One region of the Lactobacillus amylolyticus genome, then DNA from elsewhere that is predicted to be linked to it. Evidence: riboswitches for the same ligand, from Rfam matches in the RefSeq annotation. Region 1 holds a riboswitch; the other holds the start of a gene.
What was found. Region 1 has a riboswitch for lysine ahead of D0Z64_RS00570 (ABC transporter substrate-binding protein/permease). Riboswitches for the same ligand answer to the same signal wherever they lie in the genome.
Positions count from the first base shown of each region.

Region 2: linked by a shared signal. The riboswitch ahead of lysA (diaminopimelate decarboxylase) and the one ahead of D0Z64_RS00570 (ABC transporter substrate-binding protein/permease) in region 1 are both predicted to bind lysine.

Region 1 covers NZ_CP031835.1:106,769-114,953, forward strand. Annotated here, with positions in the region: gene D0Z64_RS00555 (HNH endonuclease) at 1-303, shown strand, start outside; gene D0Z64_RS00560 (DUF805 domain-containing protein) at 344-1,282, opposite strand; gene D0Z64_RS00565 (amino acid ABC transporter ATP-binding protein) at 1,365-2,120, opposite strand; gene D0Z64_RS00570 (ABC transporter substrate-binding protein/permease) at 2,120-3,730, opposite strand; lysine riboswitch at 3,839-4,013, opposite strand; gene D0Z64_RS00575 (DNA-3-methyladenine glycosylase) at 4,135-4,773, shown strand; gene D0Z64_RS00580 (DUF488 domain-containing protein) at 4,776-5,135, shown strand; gene D0Z64_RS00585 (TerC family protein) at 5,130-5,927, opposite strand; gene D0Z64_RS00590 (methylated-DNA--[protein]-cysteine S-methyltransferase) at 5,914-6,429, opposite strand; gene D0Z64_RS00595 (NAD-dependent protein deacylase) at 6,506-7,210, opposite strand; gene D0Z64_RS00600 (hypothetical protein) at 7,307-7,792, shown strand; gene cls (cardiolipin synthase) at 7,836-8,185, opposite strand, start outside.
Region 2 covers NZ_CP031836.1:814-8,998, reverse strand. Annotated here, with positions in the region: gene dapB (4-hydroxy-tetrahydrodipicolinate reductase) at 1-588, opposite strand, end outside; gene dapA (4-hydroxy-tetrahydrodipicolinate synthase) at 581-1,516, opposite strand; gene D0Z64_RS07230 (N-acetyldiaminopimelate deacetylase) at 1,517-2,668, opposite strand; gene dapD (2,3,4,5-tetrahydropyridine-2,6-dicarboxylate N-acetyltransferase) at 2,671-3,381, opposite strand; gene lysA (diaminopimelate decarboxylase) at 3,394-4,707, opposite strand; lysine riboswitch at 4,796-4,978, opposite strand; gene D0Z64_RS07215 (aspartate kinase) at 5,153-6,508, shown strand; gene dapF (diaminopimelate epimerase) at 6,518-7,519, shown strand; gene D0Z64_RS07205 (P-loop NTPase fold protein) at 7,781-8,032, opposite strand.

The DNA.
Region 1 (8,185 bases):
CTGTTTAAAAAATTGAATGATCAAATTCCTGAAATCAACCAGAAATTAGTCAAATATGAAAATGCGCTGGGCACCTTGCAGGAAGAATTTGAACACCGGCGCAGAAAGTTAGCGGGTCAGGTTCACTTAAAAGGCGTGATCAATGATCCGGAACTAAACGCGATGAGAAAGCAAAATAAGAAATTGCAGGATGCAATTGACAGTCTGCAATCAGATTATGATGCTTTACGTAAAATTCGCGAAAATCACTTTAATACAGGTTGGAAGATTGCTCAAGAAAATAAGCAATCGGATATAATTTAAAAAAGGCATCCTCATTGAGGATGCCTTTTAGATTGACTAGTTAATTGATTTTTTCTTCTTTTTCAAATAAGTACTTATTCCATTTAATATCTTTTTGAGTGGTTGGGTGGAAAAGCAAAAATGCCAAAAGCAAATTGCCAACGTAAGGGATAGCGCAGATCCACCACCACCAGCCAATGAAGCCGGCATCGTGCAAACGACGTACCGTATGGCCTAATTCAGCCAAGAATGACCAAACAGCAATAGCTATTGAGAAAAGCGCTAAGACGAGCAATAAAACAAGTGCTTCGGTTGGAATATTAACATTAGCATTTTCACCTTTAATATAATATGGGATGAAAATGAGGAACATTATTAAATAAGCCAGCAGTAATGTGATTGTGCTAATTAAGCAGCTAACGGCAGTTCCAAGCCAGAATGAAGTTCTAGTTGAACGAGCATTCCATTTGAAACAGTCAAAGAAGTGTTCCTTTAAAATTTGACCAATCGTTGGTACAGGTACTTTTTCTTCTTCAATTGCTGGATAAGCTTCACCTTTGTGGTATAAATAAGCCCCCCACTTAACTGATCTTTGAACTGAAGGCTGCAAAGTTAAATAGAAAGTAAACATTGCACCATAACCAGTAAAGTTAGCCCAATACCAATAGCCGGAATAACCAGTATCATGCAAGCGGCGAATAAGTTGGCCCAAATTTGCCAAAAAGACGTAGACAAAAATGACAACTGAAATTACGCCATCGATCCATTTAAGTCCAAGATCAATGTTGCTGCTGAAAACATAGCTCATAATCATTGTGGCGAGCAAGATCAAAATTGCATTGACCAAAGCGCTCAACCAGTAGGATTTACGAGTGGTTCTAGCCTTCCAATTGAAGGGATGCAAGAAGGTCTCGTTTAAAATTTGTCCGAAGCTTTCTGCAGGTGGTTTAGGTAAATTTTCATCATAAGGTTTGATGAAATAGTAATCTCTGTTATTCATGTTTTTTCCTCATAAGTAGAATACTTTTTTATTTTAAGCAAAAAGAGCCGAAAGCACAATCTGCTTCCAGCTCTTTTTAGTTTTAAAAGTCCATCTTTCTGAAATTGCTCAAGAACTTTTGCGTCTTTTCATTCTTAGGATGATCAAATAATTCCTCAGGCTTGCCTTGTTCTGTGATTACGCCATCGTTGATAAACAATACGTTGTCAGAGATTTGCTTGGCAAAACCCATTTCGTGAGTAACGATCACCATCGTTAAACCGGTCGTAGCCAATTTCTGCATAACGTCCAATACTTCGCCGACCATTTCTGGGTCCAAAGCACTAGTTGGTTCATCGAATAGCAGAACTTCTGGGTTCATTGAAATTGCTCGTGCGATTGCTACCCGCTGCTGCTGACCACCGGACAATTGGTTAGGTTTAGCGTTGATGAAGGGTTCCATGCCGACCTTTTTCAAGTTGGTCATGGCGATCTTCTTAGCTTCTTCTTTAGAACGTTTAAGCACTAATTCTTGACCAATCATGCAGTTTTGCAAAACATTTTTATTTTCAAAGAGGTCAAATTGCTGGAAAACCATGCCTACCTTAGCTCTGAACTTGTTGCGATCGTAGCCTGGTGCCAAAATGTTTTCACCGTGGAAATCAATTTCGCCACCGGTAGGTTCTTCAAGCAGGTTAATGCAGCGAAGGGTAGTAGATTTACCGCCGCCTGAAGGACCGATGATTGTGACGATTTCACCTTTATTGACATCAAAAGAAATATCACGTAAAACCTTATGATCGCCAAAGGATTTTTGCATATGCTTTAAACTTAAAATCTTTTCGTTACTTTCAGTCATTAGTTGTTAGCCCCCACATCCTTAGGTGAACCAACTTGTACTTGGTTGGCCATTAAATTGTAGTTCTTATTGCCTTCAAGCCGTTTTTCGATGAAGTTGAAGATTCGAGTAATCGTGAAGGTCAATACTAAGTAGATTGCTGAAATCGTTAAGTATGTTGGGAAGAATTGAAAAGTTTGACTGGCAATTGTTGTACCAACAAAGAACAATTCAGAAACTGAAATGATACTCAATACTGAAGTATCCTTGATGTTGACGATAAATTCGTTGGTAATTGATGGCAAGCAGTTCTTGATCGCTTGTGGCAAAATAATATGCCACATTCTCTGGTTGTGTGTCATTCCCAATGCGCTTGCGGCCTCAAACTGACCTTCAGGCGTTGAAATGATCCCACCACGGATGACTTCTGCCAAGTAGGCACCGGTGTTGATTGAAACGATAATCAAAGCGGCAACCGTTCTGTTTAAATTCAAGTGCCAGAATTGCGCAATTCCGTAATAGATAACTGCGGCCTGAACCATCATTGGCGTACCACGGAAGACTTCAACATAGACTGATAAGAGCCATTTAGCAATGTTTAAGCCCCAGCGCTTGCCGCGCGTAGTTGGGGTTGGGATTGTCCGGACGATTCCGACCAACAAACCGATGAAGAAACCAACAACAGTACCGACTAAAGCAAGCAAAAGCGTCATGCCGACACCGCTAAGAATCATATTGCCGTATTGCTTCCAAGTAGAAATAAGCCAGTTTTCTTTCTTAGCGCTGCTGCCAGCTTTAGGCTGCTGCTTAATTGCAGTTGCCATTAACTGGTTGCGTTTCTTAGTAGGGATGGTTTTTAAAATAGCGTTAACTTGCTTTAATAATTTGGTATTGCTCTTCTTAACCCCGATACTGACAACTGAATCATCATGGTCGACATGGAAACCAGGAATATTGTTCAAGTTAACAGCAATGATGTTAGGGTTAACGTTGCGGTAGCTTTGATATTCGATATCTTCAGCAACATAGCCATCAATTGTGCCGGAAGCTAAGCTTTGACGCATTGATGGAAAGTCCCGCATTGCAGGTTCTCTTTTAGCACCTTTTAATTGCTTAATCAAAGTGTAGTGCAAAGTACCTTGCTGAGCAGTTAACTTGGCACCTTTGAAATCAGACAGCTTCTTAGCATTTGAGTACTTGCTTGCCTTGTTCACGATGACAACAAATGTACTCTTTCTGTAAGGTACAGTAAAGTTGATCGCCTTGCGTCTTTCAGCTGTTGGACTCATTCCGGCAATAATTAAGTCAATCTTGCCAGAAGTCAATGCTGGAAGAAGACCGTCCCATTCAGTCTTTTCAACAATAACTTTTTTATGCAATTTTTTACCGATAATTTTGGCAATTTGCACATCATAGCCGTTGGCGTATGAATGTGAGCCATCAATTGGAACAGCACCATTAGCACTGGTAGTTTGAGTCCAATTGTAAGGTGGATAATTAGCTTCCATTCCGATCTTTAATACGCCGGAATTTTTAGCAGCTTCAGTCCGATGACTGTTGAAGCTAAGTCCCATAAATAAACTGAGGAGTACTGCCAACATTGCAGCAATCCAATTAAATCTTGACTTCAATGAAAAAACCTCCAAATGTTTTCTACATAAAGCCAATACAATAAAAGCATAAATAAAAACCTCGCTGTTTTCAAGAACAACGAGGTGTAAATCATCAGTATTAAAACCAAATCATATAGCGCTCCCTGGGACGAACCAGGACAGTCTACAGGATATGTTCCTGCAGCCCAACAAAAATGTTTCACGAAAAACAATTCTGTTTCGGCGATAAACCTAAAATTAAGGATCAAAACCTTCGTGAGTTCACATTAATTTTGTGATTACCGCAACCTCTATTGCATTGGGAAAATTATTTAACTGCTGAAAAGATTAAATGATTCTTAATATTTTGTCAAGTTAGAATTGATTATTTTTTAGTAAAAAGGTATATAACAAGGGCAAGGATGAAAATAAATGAGGACAAAATGAACTATTCAGAATATTTTACCAACCGTTCAACTGATGAAATTACTAAAGACTTAATCGGCCGTCCTTTAATTTTTATCAGTCATGGCAAAAAGCTTGGCGGCTACATTGTCGAAGCTGAGGCCTATATGGGCAAAAAAGATAGGGCGGCGCATTCATACGGCGGACGCAGGAGCCCGGCAAATGAAGGTCTTTATCGCAAAGGCGGCACAATTTACATCTATTCGCAGCGGCAATACTTCTTTTTTGATGTTGCCTGCCAAGAGGAAAATGAGCCGCAAGGGATTTTGATTAGAGCGATTGAACCTGTTTGGGGAATTGATGAAATGACCCAAAACCGCAACGGCAAAAATGGCGTTTTATTAACCAATGGTCCTGCAAAAATGATGCAAGCTTTCGGCATTCACAGCCGCAACTGGGATCTGCATTTTCTTTCAGATTCGCCATTTGCAATTGATCTGAATGATGAAAATAAAAAAGTAGCCCAAAAGATTATTGCTTCGGCAAGAATAGGGATCAATCAATCTGATCCTATTTGGGCGAAGAGAAAGCTGCGCTATTATGTAGCTGGAAATCCGTATGTTTCTAATATGAAAAAACGTGAGATGCGAGAAGATCACGGCTGGCAAAGGAGATAAAAATGGGTGAAATTAAATTAGTCAGAATTTATGAACATGAGCAACCTAATGGCTACCGCATTTTAGTCGATCGGATGTGGCCACGCGGCATTAGCAAGGTTAAGGCTACACTGGATGAATGGGATAAGGAAATTGGCCCCACTACTGAACTGAGAAAATGGTTTAATCATGAAGATGAAAAGTTCCCAGAATTCAAGAAAAAATACCTTAGCGAACTAGAGCAGAATGACTTTACGCCAACTTTTCTGCAAACAGTTAAAACCAAATTGGCTAGTGGCGATGTATTGTTTCTTTATGGTGCGAAAAATAAAGAGCACAACCAAGCGGTCGTGCTCAAAGAATATGTTGAGAAACATTTATAATTTTTTATGTCCATGTCTTTTAACGCGGACGAAGTGGGAAATAATCGTTAAGCCTAAAATCGTGAAGACGATTATTGCAAAAGCAGTGTTCGGCATTTCCCATCTTAATGGTGGCAAAGCTAGCAGCATCTTTAAAGCAATGATTCCGATTAGAACATAGGCCATCGGCTGCAATTTAGGGATAATTTCCATCAACTTGATAATGATTTCGGCAACTCCTCTCATGCAGAGAATACCGATCATACCACCGATTAAAACAACAACGGGATTATCTGAAACTGCCAAGGCAGCTAAAACTGAGTCGATTGAAAAGACGATGTCCATTGATTCAATTGAAATAACTGTCCGCCAGAAAAGGGAAAGCACGTGCTTTCTCTTTTTCTTTTTGCCCTTAGCAGCGGCACGTTCTTCTTGACGTTCCTTCTTTTCTTTTTCATGTTCAGCAGCTTGTTTAGGGTGACGCTGATCATAGAAAAATTTAAAGCAAAGGTAAAAAAGATAAATACTGCCGGCTAATTTTATTTCCCAGAAGTTGATTAGATATGTTCCGATACCAATTACGATAAAGCGAAAGAGGTAGGCACCCCATAAACCATAGAAAAGGGATTTTTCCTTTTCGCTTTTGGTCGGCAAAACCTGCGTCTGCGCTGCTAAAACAACTGCGTTATCAACTGAAAGCAGGCATTCCATCAAAATCAGCGTGAGGATGATCATCCAATCTTTGCCGCTGGTTAAGACATGCGCCCAATTGCTTAAATCAAAAAATGGCGCATACAGTTTAAGAATTGTCATGCAAATAGCTCTTTTCTAAATTAAGTAAACGTGCTTTTTCCTTTGATCCTAAACGATAGCCACCAATCATTCCGTTAGCCATAATTATGCGGTGGCAGGGAATAAAGATTAAAACGGGATTTAAAGCGATGGCATGTGCCACAGCCCGCACGCTTCTCGCACTATCAAGCGAGGAAGTAATATCGCCATAACTAACCGTTGAGCCATAAGGAACTTTAGCCACAATTTGCAAAACGCTGCGCTTAAAGGGCGTTCCAAACTCAGAAATGTCAATGGGCACATCGAAATAATGGCGCTTGCCGGCAAAATATTCCTTTAATTGTTGAGTATAAGGCGCTAGCCGCTTAGGATCATGCAGCAGCATCCGGTTAGGGTAATAACTGAAGATGGGAGATGCTTCGTCTTCTTTAAGGCCAACGTAGGAAAGGCCTTTGTCCGTAATTGCTAGAAAGTAGGTCCATGGTTTAATCGTTACGTAATCATAATAAAAAACGTCAGCCATTTTTCCTCACTACTTTCTAGCAAAAATAACAGTTTGCATTAAACTTAAGGATAACAAGCATAGTTTTTAAATTCAATTATAATTTTTGGAAAACATCAAGTGCATCACCGATGATCGCCTTCACGCCATTGGCTGGAATAGCTGTTTTGTTAACTACCCAAACCTTAGCGCTTGGCATGCGATAAGCCAATAATTGGGCAAAAGGATAGACAACAAAACTGGTTCCCACAATTATAACGAGATCGGAATTTTGCATTGCATTAACGGATTTTGAAAGATTTTCCGGGTTAATGGTCTCACCGTATAAGACGATCCCTGGCCGAATAATGCCACCACAATCTTTATGCAGATAGCTCTGAGCATATTCAGAATAGGCAACAGGCTGATGACATTTGGTGCAATAAATCTGATACAGATTGCCATGAAATTCTATGACGTGGTTGTTGCCGGCCTTAGTGTCTAGACGATCAATATTTTGCGTAATCAATGTGCCTTTTTGGTTGCATAATTGTGCGATCCTTTGGTGAATTAAGTTTGGCTCTGCGTCTGGGAAATACATGTTGTTCATGACAAAGTCATAAAAGAATTGGGGCCGGTTAAATAGAGTATCATCGCTAAGAATGGTCTCTGGACTTTCTGAAACGCCATTATAAATACCGCTTTTTGAACGATAGTCAGGAATGCCAGAATGAGTTGAAACACCGGCACCAGTTAAAAAGACGATGTGCTTAGCTTGGTCAATATCATTTTTAAGGTCAGAAATTTGCTTCGCATCAATCATTATATTTGTCCTTTCTGTAAAAGTTCTCACATTAATTATACGGCAGGATTTTGTTATAATATTATTTAAGACAATTTTTTGAAGGGGTGAAATGTTTTGCAAACAATGTCTGGATTTTATATTTTAGTGAATATTGTTATGTTTATTTACGCTTGCTATAGCTGGTATTGGCAGGCAAAACTTGAATTGAGAGGCAAGTTTCGCATTTATATTTTGCTCTGGACGCTTTTAGTAATTTGGCTTGGCTTTACTTGGAATTATATTGAAAAAGGCGAGCCAGGCATCAATCTCTTTTTAGCTTTGTTGCTGCTTGTCAGCATTGTGGATGGCTTCACTGGTTTTGCTCCTAAAAAGGCTGTGGTTTCAGGATATTTCAAACGAACATTGTCATATTCGGAGATTGACAATGTCATTTTGATTAACGTGCCTATAGGGAAAAAGCCAGCAGTTATTTGCATTTTGGGAACAAATAAAGGCCGGCAGTACAACCTGCAATTTTCTAGCGATGTTAAGTCAATTATTGCAGCGTTGCAAAGATACGCTGATCACCGTATCAGAATTGAAGTTAGAAATACATTGTAAAAAAGTAAGAAAAAACGGGTACATGACGTATCCGTTTTTTTTACTATAAAATTGGTGACAACATGCGAGAAAAACTTTGCAGCGTCTTTAATGGCCGACTTTGCTTAGCAATCATTTCTTTGGTCAATAGGGTTGAATCTTCCATGTCTTTTTCAAAAGTATCCGTCATTTTCTTGTTAAACTTTTTGTCGTAAAAAATGACGTTGTCTTCAAAGTTTAAATCATATGAACGGTAGTCCTGATTCATTGAACCTACCGATGAATAAAGGTCATCGATCACCGTTGTTTTTGCATGGATAAAACCATGATTGTAAATATAAACTTTAATGCCGTAGCGGGTCAGTTCATTGGCATACCACTGAGTAGCGCGGTAAATAAACGGGTGATCCGGCT
Region 2 (8,185 bases), on a different replicon from region 1:
TCCTTGATAGTCACCGCCGCGCACGCCGTTTAAGCTTTCGATTTCATCCGGAGCAGTTTCGTGTTCTGGTCTGTTTTTAGCAATCAACTTAGCCGTACTCAAAGCCGTGCCTGAAGGAGCATCCTTTTTATCTGCGTGGTGCATTTCGATAATTTCTGCATCAGGGAAATATTTGGCTGCTTCTTGAGCAAATTTCATCAATAAAACAGCTGACATCCCAAAGTTAGGAGCAATCAAACCAGCTTGCTTTTTTTCTTTAGAAATAGCAACCAACTCTTCTTGTTGAGCATCGGTTAAGCCAGTTGTGCCGATTACTGGGGCGATGCCATGCGTTAAAGCAAACTTGGTGTTGTCATAAACTGAACTAGGCGTGGTGAAATCAACCCAGATATCCGCAATGCCAGCTGGAATATCGGATAATTGTTCAAAGATTTGCGCATCAGCTGGCAAATGATATTTTTCAGGATCGTGTTCCGCAATCGGAGACAAACCGGCCACGATTTCAAAATCAGGCAATGAGTTGACCAAAGCAACTGTCTTTTGTCCCATCGCACCAGTAAAACCTGCAATTAAAACTTTTTTAGTCATTGTTTACTTCCTCTCCTAAATCCAAAGGCAATTGACCAGATAAGGCATCATCCTTCAATCCTAACTTTTGTGCTAATTGAACCTTTTCATCATCATTTAAGGCCAAAAGTGGCAAACGGCAGCCACCTGTCTTAAAGCCCTGTGCGTTGAGGACTGCTTTAACTGGTGATGGAGATGGGAACATGAACATTGCTGCCATCTTTGGCGTCAACCAGCGTTGAAGGTTTGCTGCTTCGACATAATTGCCGCTGTATAAATAGTCGTACATTTGCCGCATTTGCTTGCAGTATACATGAGAAGCAACTGAAACAACGCCGTTTGCGCCTAACAATCTTGCTGACAATGCTTGGCTGTCTTCTCCACTGAAGACCATGAAATCAGGATCCTTGTGATCAATGATGTATTCCATTTCTTCAAGAGAAGCACATTGTTTGATGCCCTTAATGTTTTCTTCGTGTGACAAAAGGACAATGGTTTCTTTTTCCATCTTGACTCCAGTTCGACCTGGAATGTTGTAGATCAAAATTGGCATATGAACCGTTTGCGCAACAGTCTTGAAGTGAGCAATCATGCTTCTTTGGTTAGGCTTGTTATAAGGCGGAACCACAACCAAGGCATAATCAATACCTTTGATTTGCGCAACCTCATTAGTGAAGGAAATCGTTTCAGCAGTATTGTTGCTGCCTGTGCCAGCGATAATCGGAACACGGCCATGGACGATTTCAGCGAACTTTTGATACAATTCAATTTTTTCATCATGAGAAAGAGTTGGTGTTTCACCAGTCGTACCACCAATGACAAAGCCGTTGCATCCTTGTGCAATCAAGTGATTGGTCAATTTTTCCAAACAATCGAAATTGATTTTTTGTTGTTCATCAAAAGGTGTTACAAGTGCCGTTATTAAATCTGCATCAATTAAAGAAGTCATTTAATTCTCCATTCTATAAATCAGAAAACCCTTAATCGCATCAACTCCACGTTGAATGCTCTTTTCATCAGGGGTCAGCGTTGCCGAATGCAGCTGTGAATCATCATTGACGCCGAGCCAGAACATAACGCCTGGGAACTTGGCCAGCAAGTAGCCAAAGTCTTCACCGGTCATTGCCGGCTCAGTTTCGATAAAGTTAACATCGGGCTGCTTTTTCATATACTTGATAAAGCTGCGAGTTAAATCTGGATTATTTTCGACTGGCCAATAGCCGCCTTGATTCAAATTCAGCTTTACGTCCATATTAAAACTGCGTGCCACGCCATCGCAAACATCTTGCAAACGATGATCAATGTTCAAGATCATTTTTTGAGTCAGGCCACGAATCGTTCCTTCAATGCGGGCATGACCGGCGATCACGTTTCTGATCGTGCCAGCATCGACCTTTCCCAGCGTTATAACGCCGCTTTGAATCGGGTCAATGCTGCGAGAAATGATCGTTTGAATCTGCATGATCAGACTCGCCATCGCTACGACCGTATCGTTTGCGTTTTGTGGAAAAGCAGCGTGACCGCTTTTACCGATCAAATCAATATTGACTTCAGTAGTTCCCGCGAACAGCGTTCCCATGCGGCAGCCAATCGCACCAGCTAGCAAAGCCGGATTGTTATGCAAGCCATAGAATTCATCAGGTTTCCATTTATCTTCAAAGATTCCCTTTTCATAAGCCTGCTTGCCGCCTGATTCACTCTCTTCAGCTGGCTGGAAGAAGAAAAGCAGATTGTCTTGGGGTTGATTTTCACTAAAATAATTCAGCAAGCCCAAAGCAACAGTCATATGAACATCGTGGCCGCAGGCATGCATCACGCCAGGATGTTTTGAAGAAAAAGGCAAACCAGTCTTTTCTTCTACTGGCAGCGCATCAATATCCGTGCGGTAGCCGATCGTTCGCCGCGGCTTTTTTCCTTTTACCAAAACCAAAATTGCAGTTGGCAATTGCTCTGGTACTCTGATCTCTAAATAATACTGCTTAAAGCTTTCAATCACCTGCAGTAAATAATCATGCGTTTGCACTTCATGCAGTGCCAATTCCGGGATTTGATGCAAGTGTCTTCTAATTTTAATTAAGTCTTGTTCTGTTAAAAGCGTCATCGTTACAGCTTTCTTAAATTGTCTTCCAAACCTGTCTTGCTCTTGGTCTTTTGGTCAACGTTCTTAATGAACTTGGCTGGAACGCCAGCGACCATCGTGTGTGGCGCAACGTCATGCGTTACGATCGCACCAGCCGCAACAACTGCGCCTTCACCAACATGAACGCCTTCAATCACGACGGCGTTTGCTCCGATTAAAACGTTGTCATCGATTCTTACTGGCTGAGCTGAAGCAGGTTCAATCACGCCTGCCAAAACCGTGCCGGCACCAATATGACAATGTTTGCCAACGATTGCACGGCCACCAAGAACAGCGCCCATATCGATCATCGAATCGTCCCCGATCTCAGCACCAATATTGATAATTGCGCCCATCATGATAACGGCGTTATTGCCGATCGTCACTTGGTCACGAATAATTGCACCTGGTTCAATCCGCGCATTGATTTTCTTAAGATCAAGCAAAGGAACGGCTGAGTTGCGTGCATCATTTTCAATATGATAGGAAGAAATCTTTTCTTGATTCTTTTTCAAGAATGGTTCAACTTCGTCCCAATCACCGAAGATAACGCCTGAATGAGCTTCATTGTAATTTTCAATAGATTCAGGGAAATCAAGGTCAGCTAAGTCGCCTTTAATAAAAACCTTGACTGGCGTCTTCTTTTTAGCATTGCCAATGTAATCAATAATTTCTTGCGCTGTTAATTTCTTCATTTCTTGATCTCCTTAATCTTCTTGGTAGCTTTGATCTAAGCGAACTAAATCTTCTAGACTTTCACGTTTGACTACTACTTGCGCATGACCATTTTCCGCAAAAACAACGGCGGGACGTGGATTGCGGTTGTAGTTTGAAGCCATTGAATAGCCGTAGGCACCAGTGTCGAGCATTGCCAGAATGTCGCCTGGTTTAGTTTTTGGCAAAAAGGCATCTGCACTTAACAGATCACCGGATTCACAATACTTGCCGGCGATGCGAACGTGCTCTTCTTCCTTTGCTTTAAGATTATTTGCCAAAACCGTTTCATATTCGGCCTGATAAAGAGCGGGACGAATGTTGTCGCCCATTCCGCCATCGACCGTTACATAAGGCTTCAAGCCGGGAACGTCTTTGCGTGAGCCGACTTGGTAAAGGTTATAACCAGCGGGACCAACGATTGAACGACCTGGTTCAATATCGATCTCGGGCAACGGATAATCGTTTTTCGCAGCTTCTTGCTTGATTGTTTCAACGATCGCCTTAACGAATGCCTCCGGCTTTAATGGATGGTCAGAAGAAACATATTTAATACCGAAGCCACCGCCGACATTAATTATTTTTGCAGTGTAGCCGTACTTCTCACGCCAGCTGCTGGCTATTTGCATCAGTTTTTGAGCAGCCATTTCAAAGCCGTTCAATTCAAAAATCTGTGAACCGATGTGAGCGTGAATTCCAACCATATCCATTCGTGGTTCGGCCAGCACTTCTTGAAGTGCCTTGGCTGCCTGACCGCTATTAAGATCAAAACCAAACTTGCTGTCAATTTGACCGGTTTGATCATATTCATGCGTATGTGCTGAAATACCAGGCGTTAAGCGAAGCATCACTTTAATGTGACTGTCGTTTTCTTGCAGAACCTCTTTTAGCAATTTAATTTCATAAAAATTGTCAATAATGATCTTGCCAACATGATTTTTAACTGCCATTTCCAGCTCAGCCCGTGATTTATTGTTGCCGTGAAAACTAACCCGTTCCATTGGAAAGCTGGCCTTCAAAGCGGTGTAAAGTTCGCCCGCCGAAACAACATCAGTATAGGCACCTTCTTCTGCGGCCACTTGATACATGGCAATTGTGGCGAAAGCCTTGCTTGCATAAGAAACCGCATATGAAGTTTTCTCTTCTTCAAAAACCTGCTTGAATTTGCGAATCTGTTGGCGAATTTGACCAACATCGTAAACGATTAACGGCGTGCCGTACTTTTTAGCTAAGGAAACACCGTCAACGCCGCCAATTAATAAATGACCTTCTGGACTAACCTGTGAACTAGCAATTTGTGAATTCATTGATCTCTCCGTTTTCTAACTAGGAGAAGCGCTAAATAAAAAATCCATTGTCTGCCGCTACAAACAATGGATTAATCATCTTTAATCTAATAGTCGATAGCGCTCCGCGAACCTCTTCGTTTCTTTTCGCGACAGTCCGCAACTTCTTTAGTTACGACCCAGCTAGTAGCTTTGGCATCAGTTACTGCTTCGGCAGCCTCCCCTTTCACAGTGATCATCGTCGTGCCTGACTTACACTCTTAATCATGTCGGTTGCGCCTCTTCGATTTGACTAAATTGTATATTTTATTAAAAACATAGTCAACACATTTATAACTGTTTTTTATTCTTTATTAATAATTAAATTCGGTTACTTTTGCTTATTCTCAAATTGATTTGCAAAAATTAAAATCAATGTTAAAATTTAATTAAATTATCTCAAGCTACAGGCGAAAGAAGTTAGAAAATGAAAGTAATCAAGTTCGGTGGTAGTTCTTTAGCTACAGGCAAGCAAGTTGAACGCGCAATTAGGATTTTTTTGGCTGACGATAATCGACAAGCAATGGTTGTCTCGGCTCCTGGCAAAAGGTTCAGCGATGACATCAAAGTTACTGATTTATTGATCAAATATGCAAAAACATATTTAAACAAACAAGATACTAGCGAAATTGTTGAGCAAATTTTTGCACGTTACCAAGAAATAGGCCAATATTTTGGCTTGACTAAAGAAGATCTTAACTTTGTCAAAGAAATATTAACGTCCTTGCCTGATCAGCAATATCCCAATGATGATTATCTTTTGGCCGCTTTCAAAGCACATGGCGAACGCTTAAACGCATACTTGATTGCAAAAATTCTGCAGCATCAAGGTCTAAACGCTAAGTTTTTGGATCCGACTGAGGCCGGCTTAATCGTAACTGGTGAGCCCAACGATGCTTCCGTCAGCCCTGAAACCTATTTGAATTTGGATCAGATTCGCCTTCAAGCTGATGAAAAAATCGTCTTTCCTGGCTTCTTCGGCATCACGCCATCTGGCCACATCGCTACTTTTTCACGAGGCGGTTCGGATATCACTGGTGCGATTTTAGCGCGTGGCCTGCACGCAGATCTTTACGAAAACTTCACTGATGTAGATGGTATCTTCTCAGCTAACCCAGCAATTATTGATGATCCGGAATCCATTCACCAGATGACTTACCGTGAGATGCGGGAATTGTCCTATGCCGGCTTTTCCGTTTTCCATGACGAAGCATTGATTCCAGCTATTCAGGGTGATGTTCCAATTAATGTCAAAAACACTAATGACCCAGAGAATCCGGGCACGATGATTTTGCCAGAAAAAGATTTTCACGCTGAACAAACGGTAACTGGCGTTGCCAGCAAGAAGCATTTCTCCGCTTTGTATTTGCACAAATACTTGCTTAACAAAGAGGCTGGTTTTACCTTGCGGATCTTGCAGATTTTGGACAAACATGGCATTCCATATGAGCACATGCCTTCCGGAATTGACGATATTACTATTATTTTTGACCGGAAATTCTTGAATGATCAATTAATCGACCTCATCTGCAGTGAAATTCAAGCTACAATCAATCCGGATCAGTTGGAATGGATCGATGATTATGCCATTATTATGATTGTGGGCGAAGGAATGAAAAATCAAGATGGCATCAACGCCAGAATTTTGAACGCATTGCTTCGTGAACATATTTCACCACAAATGATCAATCAAGGTGCATCACAAATTTCAATTATGATTGGCACCAAAAAAGAAGAAGCAGATACTGCAGTTAAAGCAATTTACAACGAATTTTTTAAATAGGAGCTAACAATGACACAATTATTGAAGGTCCACGGATCACAGAATCACTTTTTCATTCTTGATCAAACTGAATTGGATGAACCGTTAACTGACGAGCAATTGCGCAATTTTACCAAAAAAATTACTAGTTCCGACACTGGCATTTTAGACGGCAGCGACGGTGTATTGGTAGTCAATCATCCGACTCGCAGCCATGCTTTGGCACAAATGCGCGTGATCAATGCGGACGGTAGCGAAGCCTCAATGTGCGGCAACGGCTTAAGAACAGTCGCTCGCTATTTATTTGAGCAATTTCATCAAGATCATTTTATGGTCGACACGATGAATGCAAATTTGCGCGTCAGCAAGCAGGCTGATTTGGCAGAAGGCGTTCCGGCCTTTGCAGTTGAAATTTCACCGGTTTTCTTTGCTAATGAAAAGTTGCCTTTCGACAATGTCGGCCTCAGAAGAATTATCGACCAGTATGTGCCTGAACTTTATCCAGGCTTGAAGTTTACAGCTTTGGCTGTTCCTAATCCGCATCTGATTTCCTTCATGTCGCAAAAGCAGATTGAAGGACCGATTTTAGGGGAATTGGGTAAAAAATTGAATCAAGACAATCCTTATTTCCCTGATGGCGTAAACGTCAACTTTGCCCAAATCATTGACAGAAATCAGTTGTTCGTACGGACTTTTGAACGAGGTGTTGGCTTTACAAACGCCTGTGGTACAGGGATGTCAGCAACTTCCCTTGCACTTTGCCTCACACATCCAGATTTAGGTCAGTTTAATCAAAAGATTGATGTTTATAATCCAGGTGGCAAGGTGCAGACGATCGTACATTATGATCACGACTGCTATTGGATCGAATTGATCGGCAATGCTACGTTTACAGCACGAATTGAAATTGATGAAGATGATTTGCGGCAGGCCAATTTTGATAATGTCAAAATTACGGAGACCGATGAACAGGCAGCTTATGAGCGCTTTGTCAACAATTTGCCGCATTTCAACAATTTGCAGACCATATAGAAAAAGCACGGTTTTCAGCCGTGTTTTTTGCTTCTTTAGCAGTCGGTGCTAGCTTACCAACTAGGTTAACAGTGTAAAAAATGTTAAACGTTAATAGCTCTAGATAATAAAGATGGAAAACTATTTTGTGGTTTTCCATTTTTTAATATCCAAAATAATATGGTGAATTGGGATCTGACAAATCGAAATTTAATCCTTTAAGTTAACGGAACCAATACTATCTATAATTTTTTGCAGTGGCGTTTCAGTTATTGCCAATAATTATTTTGTCAGACTTAGAACCAAATTATCTTGATTCAAAACGTTAACATGATAGCAATTAGGATTGTGGCGAAGCTTATGAGCCACTGCATTAAGAAAGACCGTTTTGCCCGATCCACAAACCCCCGTAATAAAAAATGACCGCGCAAATTCACTTTCTTGAATAGTGCTGATCAACTCATTTACACGCGAATCTGTATCTAAGAAAATTTTGGGTACATCACCAAAAGTTGGATTAAATGGATTTTCCATTTTTAAACTTCATTCTTTCTTTTAAACTCTTTTAAACTTTTAGCCAATAAAAAACATCTGGATAAATAATATCCAGATGTTTAATAAATACTAATTATTTGAGATAAACATTCTTAAAGTCATAAGGCACACCTGTTGGGTTGAAGGAAACAT